3 regions of the Shewanella sp. 4_MG-2023 genome follow, and region 2 is predicted to be linked to each of the others. Evidence: predicted binding sites of a transcription regulator. Region 2 holds the regulator's gene; each other region holds the start of a gene.
The links. The regulator MetJ, encoded in region 2, represses methionine synthesis genes. The targets are predictions, from matches to a motif close to TAGACGTCTAGACGTCTA.
Positions count from the first base shown of each region.

Region 1 (4,903 bases), on a different contig from region 2:
AACCAGGTTGATGATTGGCATATTTCAAACGTTGGCATCATAGGTGACCAAAACCAAGTTACTATTCAGCAGGCTGACTTTTATAACACTAGTGACGTATCGCTAACGGGTAATAGTAACACTGCTGATGTTATTCAAGATGGAGCTCAAAACGAAAGTATCATCGAAGTTATTGGTAATGAAAACGCTGCAGAAGTAACCCAGTACGGTGCGATTAACTTAGCGGTATTCGCTGTTGAAGGTAATAGTAATAGTGCAACCATAATGCAAGATGGTGTAAATAACCAAGCAGGTATCGTTTCCGATTCAGGCAGCCTAAATGCTGGCGATGGTAATGAACTATTTGTAAACCAACTTGGTGATAACAACTTTGGTGCTGCTTTAGGTGTATTTGGTGATAATAATACATTCGATTTTAGCCAAACAGGCGATGATAACACTGCTGTAGTAGCAAGCTTATCAGGCTCTTTAAATGATATTACTATCGACCAAACTGGCATTAATAACGGCGCAACAATAGAGTTTTCTTTTGGAGACGATAATGACGTTACTATTAGTCAAGATGGTTTTGGTAACCAAGTGGGCGGCGCTAATATTGCTATTTTAAATGGCTCGCTTAACGATATTGAAGTCGTACAAACTGGTGATGCCAATTTAACTGAGTTTATTGTTTATGGTGATGAGAATGTTATATCTGTAGATCAAAGTGGTGCAGATAACTACACTGCTTTTGTAGCTGATGGCTTCTATAATGAGGTCACTATCACTTCCTCAGGTGAACTTAACTTTGCATATTCAGAAACCGTTGGAGATAACAATACAGTTGATATGAGCCAAACAGGCAATGATAACGAAGCCGTTATTTCAAATGTCGGTTCAAATCAGACTGTTGATATCAGCCAAGAAGGTGATTTTAACTTAACTGATATAGTCGCCTTTGGTGATGACCACTCAATTACCGTTTCTCAGCTAGGCGACGGTAACTGGGTTGGTGGAGATGATGGTTACTTTGCAATTGATGGTACTATGAATACATTAAATGTAACCCAAATTGGTAATGATAATACGGTTACAGGCATGCAAATTGGCACTAATGATATTGCCACTGTAGTCCAAACCGGAAACTTTAATTCTGCAGCAATTTACCAGAATTAATTTATAGAAAATTTTCTTACTGAATATAGGGAGCACATTGCTCCCTATATATTTACTTTAATATCTCCTCCACTGGCAAAGCTTATTGTTTTCATTACGTTAAGCTAATTCTGTGCAATTTTATGACATAAGCTCATAAATTAATTTTACACGATGAAATAATTGCCGAAACAAACAAAAAAACCAGTTACAGCTAGCAACTGGCTTAATAACATCTCTAAATTATTTTAAAGCGGGTAAATAACCTAAGTTAAGCGAACTCAAAATGGGCTTGATAAGTTTGTGCCCAACGCAGTAACTCGACCCGATTGCGAGATTGGGTTTTCCTAAAGATGGAAGAGATATGTGCCTTTACCGTGTGCTCACTAATGCAAAGCCTGTGGGCTATTTCTTTATTCCTTGCACCGCTTGAAACTAGCTGAATAATGGTTCTTTCACGATTAGTGAGCATTTGCAGCATTGCGATAGTATCTGGGGGGATTTCTGTATTAGCATCAAGTTTTTGTACTAGTCGGCGGAAAATTTTGCTAATTAGCGGTCGATCATACCAAAGCTCATCAGCTACCATTTTACGTAACCCGGTCAACATTAAATCCATACGTTGGTCGGCATAAAGTAAGCCTCTTACACCTAACAATAGTGCAGACTCCTGATCTAACGAGCCCCGTTCAACTTGATATAAAGCGACAGGGACATGATTAACTAGCCGTGATACCAACAACGGAATGCCTTTGCTATCCAGCGCGGCCCCCTTTTGGGCGATCAAATAGAAACAATTAGTATTATGTTCTACTTCAAGTTCACTAGGGTGTTTCACTACCCTGGTTTTTAACCCTATCGACTCAGCTAAAATAGCCAAGTTGCAAGGCGCTGCAACCTGGTGTAAGAAGACTAATTCATCAATATTCGAATTCATCACTTTTCTCCCTGAAAAGTATTCTGTATCTCTCGGCTATACGAGTTTCTTCCTGAAACATTGATAACATAATAACAACATAATGCAATAATAGTACATTTTAACTAGCCCATAAGGCATTTTAGCTAGTCCATAAAGTATTTCTGCAATACTTAAGTACTCATTAATAGATTAAGTGCTCGCAAACCAAGCCGTTACCAAAAATAAAACAAGTAAAAATAAACTTAACAGTCACAAGATCTATAAATGTAGCTGATTAAAGTGATGCTAACTGCTTATTATGTACCTTTGTGAGCAAGACTAATGCACTAATACCACCTATAAGTGCCATAAACATATCTGACTGTGTATCCCACACATAGCCTTGAGTGCCTAAAAACGCCTCCGCATTCTCACCTGTTGCAGCTGCAACCCACCACTCAATAAGTTCGTAAAAAGCAGAAAATGCCAATACAAAACAAACTGATAGAAACTGACACCAATAGCCCGGTTGCAAGACGTGATTTCTTAGCATCACCTCTCTTGCCAGTATGACCGGAATAAACCCCTGAGCAAGATGGCCGATTTTGTCATAATTATTACGTTCGCTACCCATCACATCAGCCAACCAATCAAACAGTGGTACTTCGGCATAGGTATATTTAGCTCCGACCATGAGCACGCAGCAATGTAACAAAATCAATAAGTAAGCTAAGGGTGTTAGGGGGAATTTATTACGGGTAAAAAATAAGATGGGTAAGGCGATTAATGCTGGCAGTGCTTCTAACCACCAAGTAAACATATCTTTAGGTGAACTCACCGACCAAACGAGCACGACAGCAAAAATAACCACCCATATAACTTTCTTATTCACTATACATTCCCTTTAGATGATATTGTTCTAAACCAAGATCACAGTCTTTAGCCATCTAGCCCTCTACAATGGCAATAAATAATGCTATTTTGGTTGCGCATTAATGTCAGCATAACATAAGCATAACTATTGATAAGAGGGTACCCACACCATGGCAAAACACTCGCTTGACAAGGATAAGATTAAAATCCTGCTGTTGGAGGGCGTCCACCAAACTGCAGTCGATGTACTTAAGCGTGCAGGTTATACCAATATTGAATATCACAAAGCTTCCCTTCCTGAAGACCAGTTGCTGCGCTCAATTAAAGATGCTCACTTTGTCGGCCTGCGCTCGCGCACCCAATTAACCGCTGAAGTGTTGAACCATGCTGAAAAACTAGTCGCGATTGGCTGTTTCTGTATTGGTACTAACCAAGTTGATATTGCCGCTGCTGAGAAGTTAGGCGTACCCGTTTTTAATGCGCCATTCTCAAACACTCGCAGTGTTGCTGAGCTAGTGTTAGGTGAGATCATCATGCTGATGCGCGGTATTCCTCAGCGTAACGCCCTTGCCCACCGTGGCGGTTGGTTAAAAAGTGCCAATGGTAGCTATGAAGTGCGCGGTAAAACCTTAGGGGTCATTGGTTACGGCCATATAGGTACTCAGCTGGGTATTTTGGCTGAAACCCTCGGTATGCGGGTGGTATTTTTCGATATTGAAGACAAGTTGCCACTGGGTAATGCCAGCCAAATCCATTCAATGGAAACACTATTGAATGAAGCAGACGTTATCAGCTTGCATGTACCAGAAACTGCGCAAACTAAAAATATGATTGGTGCGACAGAGTTTGAACAAATGCGTTCAAAAAGCTTTTTTATCAATGCATCACGGGGCACTGTGGTTGATATTGATGCGCTTTCTGATGCCCTAAAGTCAGGCCATATTGCAGGCGCTGCAATTGATGTATTCCCAGTTGAGCCTAAGTCAAATGATGACGAATTTATTAGCCCACTACGTGGACAAGATAACGTCATTATTACCCCGCATATTGGTGGTAGTACTGCTGAAGCTCAAGAAAATATCGGTATTGAAGTCGCGGGTAAGCTGGCTAAATATTCTGATAATGGCTCAACTGTGTCTGCGGTTAACTTCCCTGAAGTGTCATTGCCACAACATAAAGGCACCTCGCGCTTATTGCATGTTCACCACAACCGTCCAGGTGTGTTGATTAAAATTAACCAAGCGTTTTCAGAAAAAGGCATTAACATTGCTGCGCAATATCTACAAACGACTGCAGATATTGGTTACGTGGTCATGGAAGTCAATTCAAACCAAGCCGAACAAGCGCTGGGCGAGTTAAAAGCAATTGAAGGTACTATTCGTACCCGCGTATTGTTTTAATTCAAGCTAAGTCGGTGAACGATTTAACCTTAGGCTTATCTCGCAGTTAAATTGTGAATTAAAGCTATCTTCAATTAATTGAAGATAGCTTTTTCTTTTGAGCCTCACTGAATTCCGTTACACTCAAAGCTTATCTTTGTTGCTCACCTTAGGGATCATTTTATGACACTCGCAACCACACAGCCAAACTGGGATTACTTAACTTCAACGCCCGACTTACTGGTTTCAAACTTAAGCCACTTAGGTTTAATTGAAGTGACCGGTGAGCAAGGTAAAACCTTTATTCACGGCCAAGTCACTACCGATATCGTATCGCTGACAGAAACTCAGTGGCGCTGGGGCGCACATTGCGATCCTAAGGGTAAGATGATTGCTAGCTTTAGAACCTACACAATTGCTGAAAGCCTTTTTATTTTAATGCCAGCATCAGTATTACCGCTAAGTTTGGCCTCATGGCAGAAATATGCGGTGTTCAGTAAAGCGGAATTAACTGATGTCACTGCTAAGCAAGTTATTTTAGGCTTTGCTGGTACGAAGGCTGCAGAGTTTATTGAGCAGCAATTTGGACGGATTGAACATGAAGTTACTCACGCTGAAG
Region 1 is NZ_JAUORL010000029.1:6,280-11,182, forward strand. Features, by position in the region: gene Q4546_RS14960 (curlin) at 1-1,155, shown strand, start outside; gene Q4546_RS14965 (response regulator transcription factor) at 1,406-2,071, opposite strand; gene Q4546_RS14970 (DUF2238 domain-containing protein) at 2,328-2,924, opposite strand; gene serA (phosphoglycerate dehydrogenase) at 3,076-4,305, shown strand; gene ygfZ (tRNA-modifying protein YgfZ) at 4,468-4,903, shown strand, end outside.
Region 1: the regulator MetJ is predicted to act here: its motif matches at 2,973-2,990, upstream of serA (phosphoglycerate dehydrogenase).

Region 2 (4,903 bases):
GTCTAACGGGATTGAAGCCTATTTTTAATTTTTTCGACTATCTTTATTAGATAATTAAAAATGAAAATGGTGAATGATGAGATCCTTAGCGCTGCTATTGTTTTTACTGCTGTTTGCGATAAATACGCAAGCGGGTCAGCTTTATTTTGAAGCTCGCAGTGATAGCATGGGCGGTACAGGTGTAGCCTCATCAAGCCGTATCGGCGCAAGTTTTATTAATCCCGCTTTACTGGCTATTTACGCCCCAAAAACCAATGAGTTCTCCTTACTGTTACCGGTTGTGGCTGCTGAAGTGGATGATAGCGACAATATGCTTGATAAGTTTGACTCACTACAAGACAGTTTTGATGACTTAGAAACGGCCATAAACGGCAATGATACTGATGATATTGCTAGTTTTCGTGATGATTTAGTTATTAATTTAAATGCCCTCAACGGCACTAACGCCTCGGTATCAGCCGCAATTGGCGCAGCATTAGTATTGCCAACTCAAACCGTGCCAATGGCGCTATTTTCCAAAAGTCACCTTGACGCTATGGGCGTTGCTGATATTGCTCAAGGTGATATTGATATGCTGACTAATCTCGATCCCGCCAACCCTCCTGCAGATCTCACTGACTTAGACTCTCAAGGCATTGTATTAGCCGCCGGAGTCACAGATTTTGGGGTGGCGTTAAGCTTTCCACTATCTATAGTTAACATGCCTGTAAAAGTTGGGATTTCACCTAAGTTTCAACGCATTGATACCTATCATTACAGTGCCAGTGCCAATAACTTTGATGTCGATGATTTTGATGATGATAAATATCGAAATGATGACAGCTTATTTAACCTTGATCTTGGGGTGGCTATTGAGCCAACAGAAAGCTTAACCTTAGGGCTGTCTGCTCGTAATTTATTCAGTAAAAAAATAACCACAGTTGAAGCTCAAGGACGGACATTTGAATACCAAATTGAGCCGTTAGTCACAGTGGGAGCTGCTTATGATTGGTCCAGAGTCACCTTAACCACGGATATTGATCTGGTGGAGCAAAGCCGTTTTAGCGAGTTTGATGCGGTGCAGTATTGGCGAGTGGGCGGTGAAGTTAAAGCCACTGACTGGCTGTTTTTACGCATGGGCTACCGCCATGACTTAAAAGATAATAGCGTAGATATTTACTCTTTCGGCACCGGCTTTGCCATCGGCCAAGCCTTTAAGCTGGATATGAGCGGCAGCTATGGTGATGATGCCATTGGCGCTGTGCTGCAAACTTCTTATCACTTTTAAGCGTTATCATTTTTAGCTGTCATCATTGTTGCATTTATATCTGCCACAAAAAGATGATCGACTAGCCTGCTGATAATTCAATTAACGACTTAAGGGTTAGCAATAATGCACTTAAGCTACATAACACCATAGTGGCGATGCGAGTCTTATTTTTATCAACCTTATTGGTTAGCTTTCCTGCGGCAATATTTCCGAGTATGACAGATGGCAATAGCATCAATGACAACCACAGATGCTTTGCTTCCACTAAGCCTGCAAGCATTAAAATAATCAGTGCGATCATTGAGCTGAAAACAAAAAAGATCGATAGCGCGGCTCTAAACTGCGGCGCATCTTTACCGGCTAATAAAATCGCTAATGGTGGCCCACCAATGGCGGCAATATTTCCAAATACCCCCGACAAGACACCTGCAATAAATAGCGAAAGCCGATTTACTGGCGCTGTGATCTTAAAAATACTCAGCAACACCGCTGCGCCGACAATAAAGGCAATGGCTAACCCCAGTACTGCTTGGGGGGCAAACAGTAATAAACCTGCGCCCATAAAGCCACCAGGTATTCGCCCCAGCAGCGCATATTGCAGCCCATTAAACTCCAGTTGAGTACGTTCACGCAATAAGGTCAATAAGGCGATGGAAAAACCCATCATAATCACAGGGGCTGGGACTAATTGTGAGTCGATGATATAGAGAAGTGGACTGGCAACAACCGCAAGCCCAAAACCGATAAGGCCTTGGGTTAATGCGCCTAGAAAAATGATAACCGATGCAAGCATCAAGGTCTGCGGATCGATAAATTCCATTGTCGACTCTTTAGGCGCAATACTGCAACTCACTCTCAGCTTGAGAGCTCGATGCGTTAAATGACGAGCAGTGTTTGATTAATTGAGCAGGCTTATGCTTTAGCGCAAGTACTTTAGCGCAAGTACTTCAGCGCTAGTCGCTAGCTTGACTTAATCAAGATCTTCCCACTCAATTCCCATGGCATCCATCAAAGCTTTTGCTTCAGATGGGATGCTATCAGGCCCTTCTTTTGATAAGTCACCGTCATTTGGCAGTGGTTGTCCAGTGTAGGCATGCAAAAATGCTTCACACAGTAGTTCACTATTGGTTGCATGACGTAAGTTATTAACCTGGCGGCGGGTACGTTCATCAGTCAATACTTTTAAAACTTTTAAAGGTATGGATACCGTGATTTTTTTAACTTGTTCATTTTTTTTGCCATGTTCGGCATATGGGCTGATATAGTCGCCATTCCATTCAGTCATTAACTCACCTTTATACGATAGATTCGTGGCAGATTTTAACCGCTAAATAATAACAGTCAAATTATTGCGGTTATTCTATAACGAATGGAAATAGATTTCTTTATGTTTAGACGTCTAAACGGCTGATTTGTATTGACGATGTGACTTAGCTTAGGTACATTTAGCCATCTAGACATCTCTTTAGTGTGTATTCTTTAGGAGTTTACAATGAGCAAACATCGCGCAGCTACGCTAGCAGTACGCCAAGGTATCGAGTCAGATACCCAATACGGCGCTGTAGTCCCGCCGATTTATCTATCAACAAACTATTCTTTTGATGGCCATAAAAACCCTAGAGAGTTTGATTATAGTCGTTCAGGAAACCCGACGCGCTGCGTGTTAGGTGAAGCCATTGCCAAACTTGAACATGGCGCTACTGGGGTGGTTACTTGTACCGGTATGGCTGCGATTACCTTGGTCACTAGTTTATTAGGCCCCGATGATTTACTGATTGTGCCTCACGATTGTTATGGCGGTAGTTACCGTTTGTTCACAAATCTTGCCAACAAAGGCCAATTTAAATTACTGGTGATTGATCAAACAGATGAGCAAGCACTCAGTGATGCGATTGCTCAGAAACCTAAAATGGTGTGGTTAGAAACGCCGTCAAACCCATTATTACGTGTTGTTGATATCAAAGCTATTGCTGAGCAAAGCCATAAAGTCGATGCCTTAGTTGTGGTTGATAACACCTTTTTATCGCCAATTTTGCAACAGCCATTAGAGCTAGGCGCTGATATCGTCATGCATTCCACCACCAAATATATCAATGGTCATAGTGACGTTGTAGGTGGCGCTGTGGTGGCAAAAGACCCTGAACTGGGTGAGTTACTACACTGGTGGTCAAACACCTTAGGGCTAACAGGCTCGGCTTTTGATAGTTACCTAACCTTACGTGGCATTCGTACTTTAGCTGTACGTATTCGCGAGCATCAAAAAAATGCTGAGCAAGTTATTGACGTACTTCAGGCCAGCAATCTTGTCGAAAAAGTGTATTATCCAGGCTTAAAAGACCACCCAGGTCACGATATTGCAGCTAAGCAACAACAAGGCTTCGGCGCTATGTTAAGTTTCGAACTTAAAGGTGGTGAAGCAGAAGTGGTCGCCTTTTTAAATGCACTGTCTATTTTCAGTGTTGCTGAAAGCTTAGGCGGAGTGGAAAGCTTAGTTGCCGTACCTGCAACCATGACCCATAGAGCAATGGCGCCTGCAGCACGGTATGAAGCTGGCATTAAAGATACTTTACTGCGACTATCTGTCGGGATTGAAGATGCTGAAGACTTGGTTGCCGATATTGAAGTAGGCTTAGCTGCTGTCGCTGCGCTTTAAGTTAATCTCCCTTGGCTATATTCATGTAGTCAGGCTGGTATATGTTGTTTAAGGAGTGAAAAATGGCCCGCAGTCATTTACATAAATTTGGTGGTTCAAGTCTTGCTGATGCAGATTGCTATCGCCGCGTTGCCCATATTTTACTGACTCATGGCAACAGTGATGATTTAGTCGTTGTTTCAGCTGCGGGTAAAAGTACTAACTTTTTATATAAATTACTCTCCTTAAGAGAAAACGGTGACTTGTGGCAAGAAGAGCTACAAGTACTGGTGAGCTATCAGCAAAACCTGATTGAGCAACTTCTCTCAAACGAACAAGCGCGCGATTTACGTGAGCGCCTATCAACCGATAAATCGCAATTAGTCAGTTTATTGTCCCTTGAAGAGCGCAATGAATTTCAGCTCAATCATGTATTAAGCTTTGGTGAGCGTTGGTCAGCACGATTAATGGCAGCCTTATTAAGAGAGTCTGGCGTTGCTGCCGCGAATATTGATGCCTGCTCACTGCTGGTGGCTGATGAAGGGCCTGTGCCGAATATTCGTCTTGATGAGTCCCGCGAAAAAGTCCAAAAGCTGCTGGATGCTAATCCAAATACACGCTTAGTGATCACCGGCTTTATCTGCGCCAACAGTAAAGGGGATACATTATTACTTGGCCGCAATGGCTCAGATTACAGCGCCACCTTAATTGCCAGCTTAGCGGACATTGAACGAGTGACTATTTGGACCGATGTTGAAGGGGTATTTAACGCTGATCCGAATAAAATTAATGATGCCAAATTACTTGAAAGCATGTCACTTGCTGAAGCCGATCGTTTAGCTAAACTCGGCTCGCCAGTACTGCACAGCCGAACTTTACAGCCCTTATTTGATACTAATGTTAGTCTCGCGGTGCGCTCAAGTTACGCATCACATACTGACTTTACCCTTATTGCGCCCCAAAGTTCGTCAGCTAGCGCTCCAGTGGTTACCAGTTTAAATGAAGTGGTGCTGTTTCGCTTT
Region 2 is NZ_JAUORL010000023.1:64,483-69,385, reverse strand. Features, by position in the region: gene Q4546_RS13490 (conjugal transfer protein TraF) at 77-1,267, shown strand; gene Q4546_RS13485 (sulfite exporter TauE/SafE family protein) at 1,329-2,069, opposite strand; gene metJ (met regulon transcriptional regulator MetJ) at 2,220-2,534, opposite strand; gene metB (cystathionine gamma-synthase) at 2,742-3,902, shown strand; gene Q4546_RS13470 (bifunctional aspartate kinase/homoserine dehydrogenase II) at 3,965-4,903, shown strand, end outside.

Region 3 (4,903 bases), on a different contig from region 2:
CAGTGGGTCTTCACGTGCAATTCTTTCTATGTCTTTTTGGGCTTTAATAAGTTGCCGTTTTTCGCGACGAAGCTGAAAATTGAGTTGCGCCATTAGATTACTAAGACTGCTTATTTCTTCAATTAGCTTTTCATCTTTTAGCTCCAACATTTCAGCAATACAATAGAACGAGGACTCCATTTTACGAAACGAACATAAAAGCCCTTCACCTTTTGTGGTTTTAAGTAGTTGCGGATCTGAGTCAAGGTCTTTTATTTGTGTCACTCGAGGGGCACCGGCAAAAAAGTCATGCCAATTGTTTGTTTCAGATAGAAAAATAGCAAACAGTAAGTGAAAGCCCCGGTTGTGACTGATTAATGTGCCATCGTAAGCAAACTCAGCGATAGCCAATACGTGCGAATTTTCTGCGATATCTATTGCAAGTTCACTGGGGATATTCATTAAGCTAACCAGGTGTTGAGCTTTTGAATCGCTTCTTTGTAATCGCTGGTGATGAAATCGGCTTTAAGCACTTCTTGCGGTTCATGGAAAAAAGACAGCGCCTGACCGCCTACAATGGTTTTAATATGTGGGTATAAGGCGTCGATTTCTTGGAGGATCTCTCGAGCCTTTTTGATATTGTAAGGCATGGTAACGCTGATGATTACGGCTTTAGGTGACTCATTTGTAATATAATCAAGAATGGCATCTTTAGGTGCGTCGGCACCAAGATAGGTTGTATCCCATTCATTTGCTTCTAACGCTGTGGCAACCATCCATGAGCCAATTTGGTGTTGTTCAGATGCCGCGCAAGTTACCAATATCTTTGGTTTAGTTATTTCTGGAAGGTCTAGGTGCATTAGCAGCCCAGTGAGCACACGATTGGTAATGGCTGTGGCTAAATGTTCGGTGGATACTGATACGTCACCATTTTGCCAAAGCAAACCTATTTGATAGAGAGCGGGCTGAGCCTCGTTATTAAAAAAACGCTCAAAGTCTTCCCATGTAGCGACTTTATTGAATGCATAGCTGTAGGCGTTACGGTGATCACCTGTAATAATATAGTGGAGAAAGGGGTTATCCATTGCAATAAACTCTTCTTCTCGGTCGCCTTTTATTAGGCTACAGCACTCATCATGGGCCCTAAGCATCCAATCGTATATTTGCACTAATTGTGCAGCCTCAATTGGTGGAATTGTCTTTAAAATCAATTGCTGCCATTTTTCGAGTTCTTCTTTAAAGTAGAGAAATGGCACCCCTTGGGAGTGATAAGCTTGATAGACCCAGGGAAGTGCTTTCACTAAAGCGGTTCCATCACGGGATTCAATAACCTGGGAGATAAACCCAAGGTGGTTGCGGTGATTATTGATTAATAAGTCCAGCGAATTGCCATTTAAAAAACGACTTTGCTCGGGCTTTGAAATCCAGCGATTAATTTCTACCAGCATTTCTTCACCGAATTGACAATATGCATTAATGGCATTGTCAGTCACAGTGGCAAGTAGTGTATTGAGTTTTTGGCTATCCATAGTTAGTCCTCAATTGAACAGATACAAATTGAACTTATGCGCGAGGTTAAAAGTCGACAAAACCTAATGCTATTATAGTCATAATAAAGCTCATTGCTGGTTATCATTGAAGCAAAAGTAGTAAAAAATTAGGCAAGTTTAAGTGATGACTGTGCCTTTGTTTGAAATGCGTTGATGAGATAACTGAGGGCCTTTAGCGCTGTTGGTTAATGCTTCGACTTAGCAAGCACCTTGCTGACTTATAGGCTAACACTTGACCTTTAACCATTACTGCTAATTTACAGTTATCCCCCCATATTTAATTCAACAATAACTGATATTATTGGTTTTTTTCAATATTTAATTGTGGTTTATGTGATTTTTTAGAGTCAATTTAAGCGCTTATGGCTAAGCCATTTGTTACTGGCGCTTGACGCTGAAAGCTTGCCTTATGGCGGCTATTAACACCATAGGGCAAGATTTTATCGCTGAGGACTATTTATTTAGCACAAATTGATCAATTTGATTTTGGGCTAAGGCTTGATCCATGGTGCCCTTTAGCAGTTTGTACATCAAAATCGAGGCATCAATCTCAGTTTTACGGTTAGTTAAACTTTCAATATTCAGCCCTAATGGGATATTAAGCGGTATAACAGCAGCCAAAATTTGCAGCAGGTTACTGTGATTAATCTTAATTGACTCATACAGAGGATCTTCTGCCGACAAAATACGCTGGCTGGTAGCTTCGGGTACCGACACACCTAACCAGTTGATAAACTCCAGAGTTTTAGCACTGCCGCAAGGTGAAAATGTCAGGATGATGCGATTAGGCTTGATATTGTTTAACGCACATTCTTTGGCGTAGCTGGTTAACATATCAATGGTTGCTTGGGCGTTATACACCGCCTGAGTGATGTAGTATTCACAGCCTTGGTTTGATTTACCTAACAGGCGAATATGTTCATTTTTTTTACTTAAATGGCGCTCTGCAATGGCCACGCCACCCAGGTAGAACGCTTGAGAGTGCGCCGCTAATACGCGGTAAGCGTCATTTAATGGTAATGAACTTGCAACCTGAGTCGATGGCGATCCCACTAATACCAAGTCTCTGACATTATTTTGATACCAAGCGCGGGACAACCACTCACTAAAGCCCTGTTCATCAAGACCGGCAACGCTCTTATAAGCAATAACTGGCTTGCCTGACTTTTGATTGATTAGCTGAGCGTAAGTACCAGAATCATGAGTGGCTTTAAAGGGAAAAGGCCTTGGGGTATCAATGCGGCTGGTTTCATCCTGAATATCGTAGATGATCAAACCATCAAAGTTTATCTCATCAAGGCGAGCTAACAATTTATCAGCGATAATACTGACCGATTCAAAATCAGTATCGATTTTTGGTGGGGTTGTACCAATAAAATAGATCCCACGGTGATGATCGGATGAACGCTGTTTTAATGATTTTTTCATGTTTAGCCGTCTAGATGGATGTTATCTCCATTGTGTCTTAAATTTTGACCCTTGTTAAGGCCGAAAAAGGGTATTTTTTGAAATAATTAATAACCACTTAAATTAGTCGGCGATAAGTTTTAACTCAGATGATTTTATCTGTCTGTGGGTTTGAATATAGAGCAAGCAGAGTCACATTTTCCCTATTAGTTGTGGTTAATGTACTTGGCTGAGGAGGTGACTTTATTGAGTTATCGCTGCGCCGTTTAATGCCGCAATTCTGGCATCGGTTGATAAATTGATGAATTTAGGTGCGGCAGTAACCGCTAGAATGGCAAGAATAATGATAACGACTACGAGCTCAATTAAGGTAAAACCCTTATTATGGTTAAGCGCCATGGCTCAAAAATCCATTTATTCAGTTTATTATTTGGCAGCGATGTTATTTCAAATGGGCTGCTACCCCTACTTATCTATTTGAATAAAAGGTTTTTTATTTATAAGAGTTTAGTATTTTTGACCTCCCTTTAATTAGCCTGTGACATAGTGTCGCAGTTTGTTGGTTTTAAGTTGAAACCTGTTCTGGTTAATTTATAAATGTCCGCACAAATATTATAGGTTTGTCATAGGACTGTTTATGTACCGCTCTAAATTGATGATTTCTATCGCTGTCGCTTTAGGTTTTTTACCCACTTCCTTCGTTCAAGCCACTGAGGCTAATCCCACAGACACTCAGGCTGTTGAAACCACCCAAGAAAAAAAACACAAGCAGCACTGCGATAATAAAAGCTGTGATGACTACCTTGTGGTGACTGGGGAGTTAATGCGCGATCCTGCCAAAGTTGTCACCGATCCCAAAAAGCCCAGATTACCGCTGCCCGCTTATGACGGTGCAGGTTACTTAAAAACCATCCCCGGTTTTAGTATCGCCAGAAAAGGCGGCGCAGGTGGCGACCCTTCTTTAAGAGGCATGGGCGGTTCACGCATCAGTATTGTTGATGATGGCCAGCATGTTTATGGCACCTGTGGCGGACGTATGGATCCGCCAACAGCTTATATTTATCCAGAAGCCTATGATGCCATTACAGTGATTAAAGGCCCACAAACAGTAAAATATGGCCCAGTAGGTTCCGCAGGGACGGTATTATTTGAAAAAGATCGCCATAGCTTTAGTGAGAAAAGCCTTGAAGGTCGCGCCAGCGTAACCGGTGGCAGTTTTGGCCGTGAAGATTACTTAGTCGAAATAAAAGCAGGTACTGAAACCCATTACATTGATTTTGATGCTAATAAGTCTAAAAGCGATCATTATCAAGACGGTGATGGCACCACCATTCAATCCCTTTATGACCGTAATAATTACAATTTTGCTTTAGGTTGGACCCCCGACGAGTCAACCGTGGTTGAGCTTGCTTATGGCAGCTCAAGCGGTGAGGCTGAGTACGCTGACAGAACCAATAAAGCTCGTGTGATCGATAATGAAAATGTCACCTTTCTGCTGCAAAAGGATGTTGATTTTTACTGGCTGAATAATATTGATTTTCAGTTATATAGTAATGAAAACGATCACGTTATGGATCAGTTTGACCGCGGCGTAAATGCAGGCACTAATGTCAGACGAAAAACCGCAGGTGGTCATTTATGGTTTGATATTTCAGCCAATGAAAAATGGGAAACCATTGTCGGGCTTGACTATATGGACAGTAAGCACAAAGGACGCAGCATCAATCAAGCAGAAGATAATGGCCTAGATGATTTATTAGCAAAACCCTTTATGCAGGACATGGCTTATATCAATACCGGCTTATTTGTTGAATCAAGTTATCAGCTTAACCAAGGTAAAATCTTGACGGGGCTAAGAATGGATCAATGGCAAACCAGTTTATATGTGGCCCAGCAAGGCAGCCGTGATGATGACTTATTCAGTGGCTTTGTTCGCTACGAGTTTGAGACTGATAAAAGCCAATATT
Region 3 is NZ_JAUORL010000001.1:185,350-190,252, reverse strand. Features, by position in the region: gene Q4546_RS00770 (GGDEF domain-containing protein) at 1-441, opposite strand, end outside; gene Q4546_RS00765 (B12-binding domain-containing protein) at 441-1,508, opposite strand; gene Q4546_RS00760 (methylenetetrahydrofolate reductase) at 1,983-2,957, opposite strand; partial or broken gene Q4546_RS00755 (type IV pilin protein) at 3,198-3,335, opposite strand; gene Q4546_RS00750 (TonB-dependent copper receptor) at 3,574-4,903, shown strand, end outside.
Region 3: the regulator MetJ is predicted to act here: its motif matches at 2,961-2,978, upstream of Q4546_RS00760 (methylenetetrahydrofolate reductase).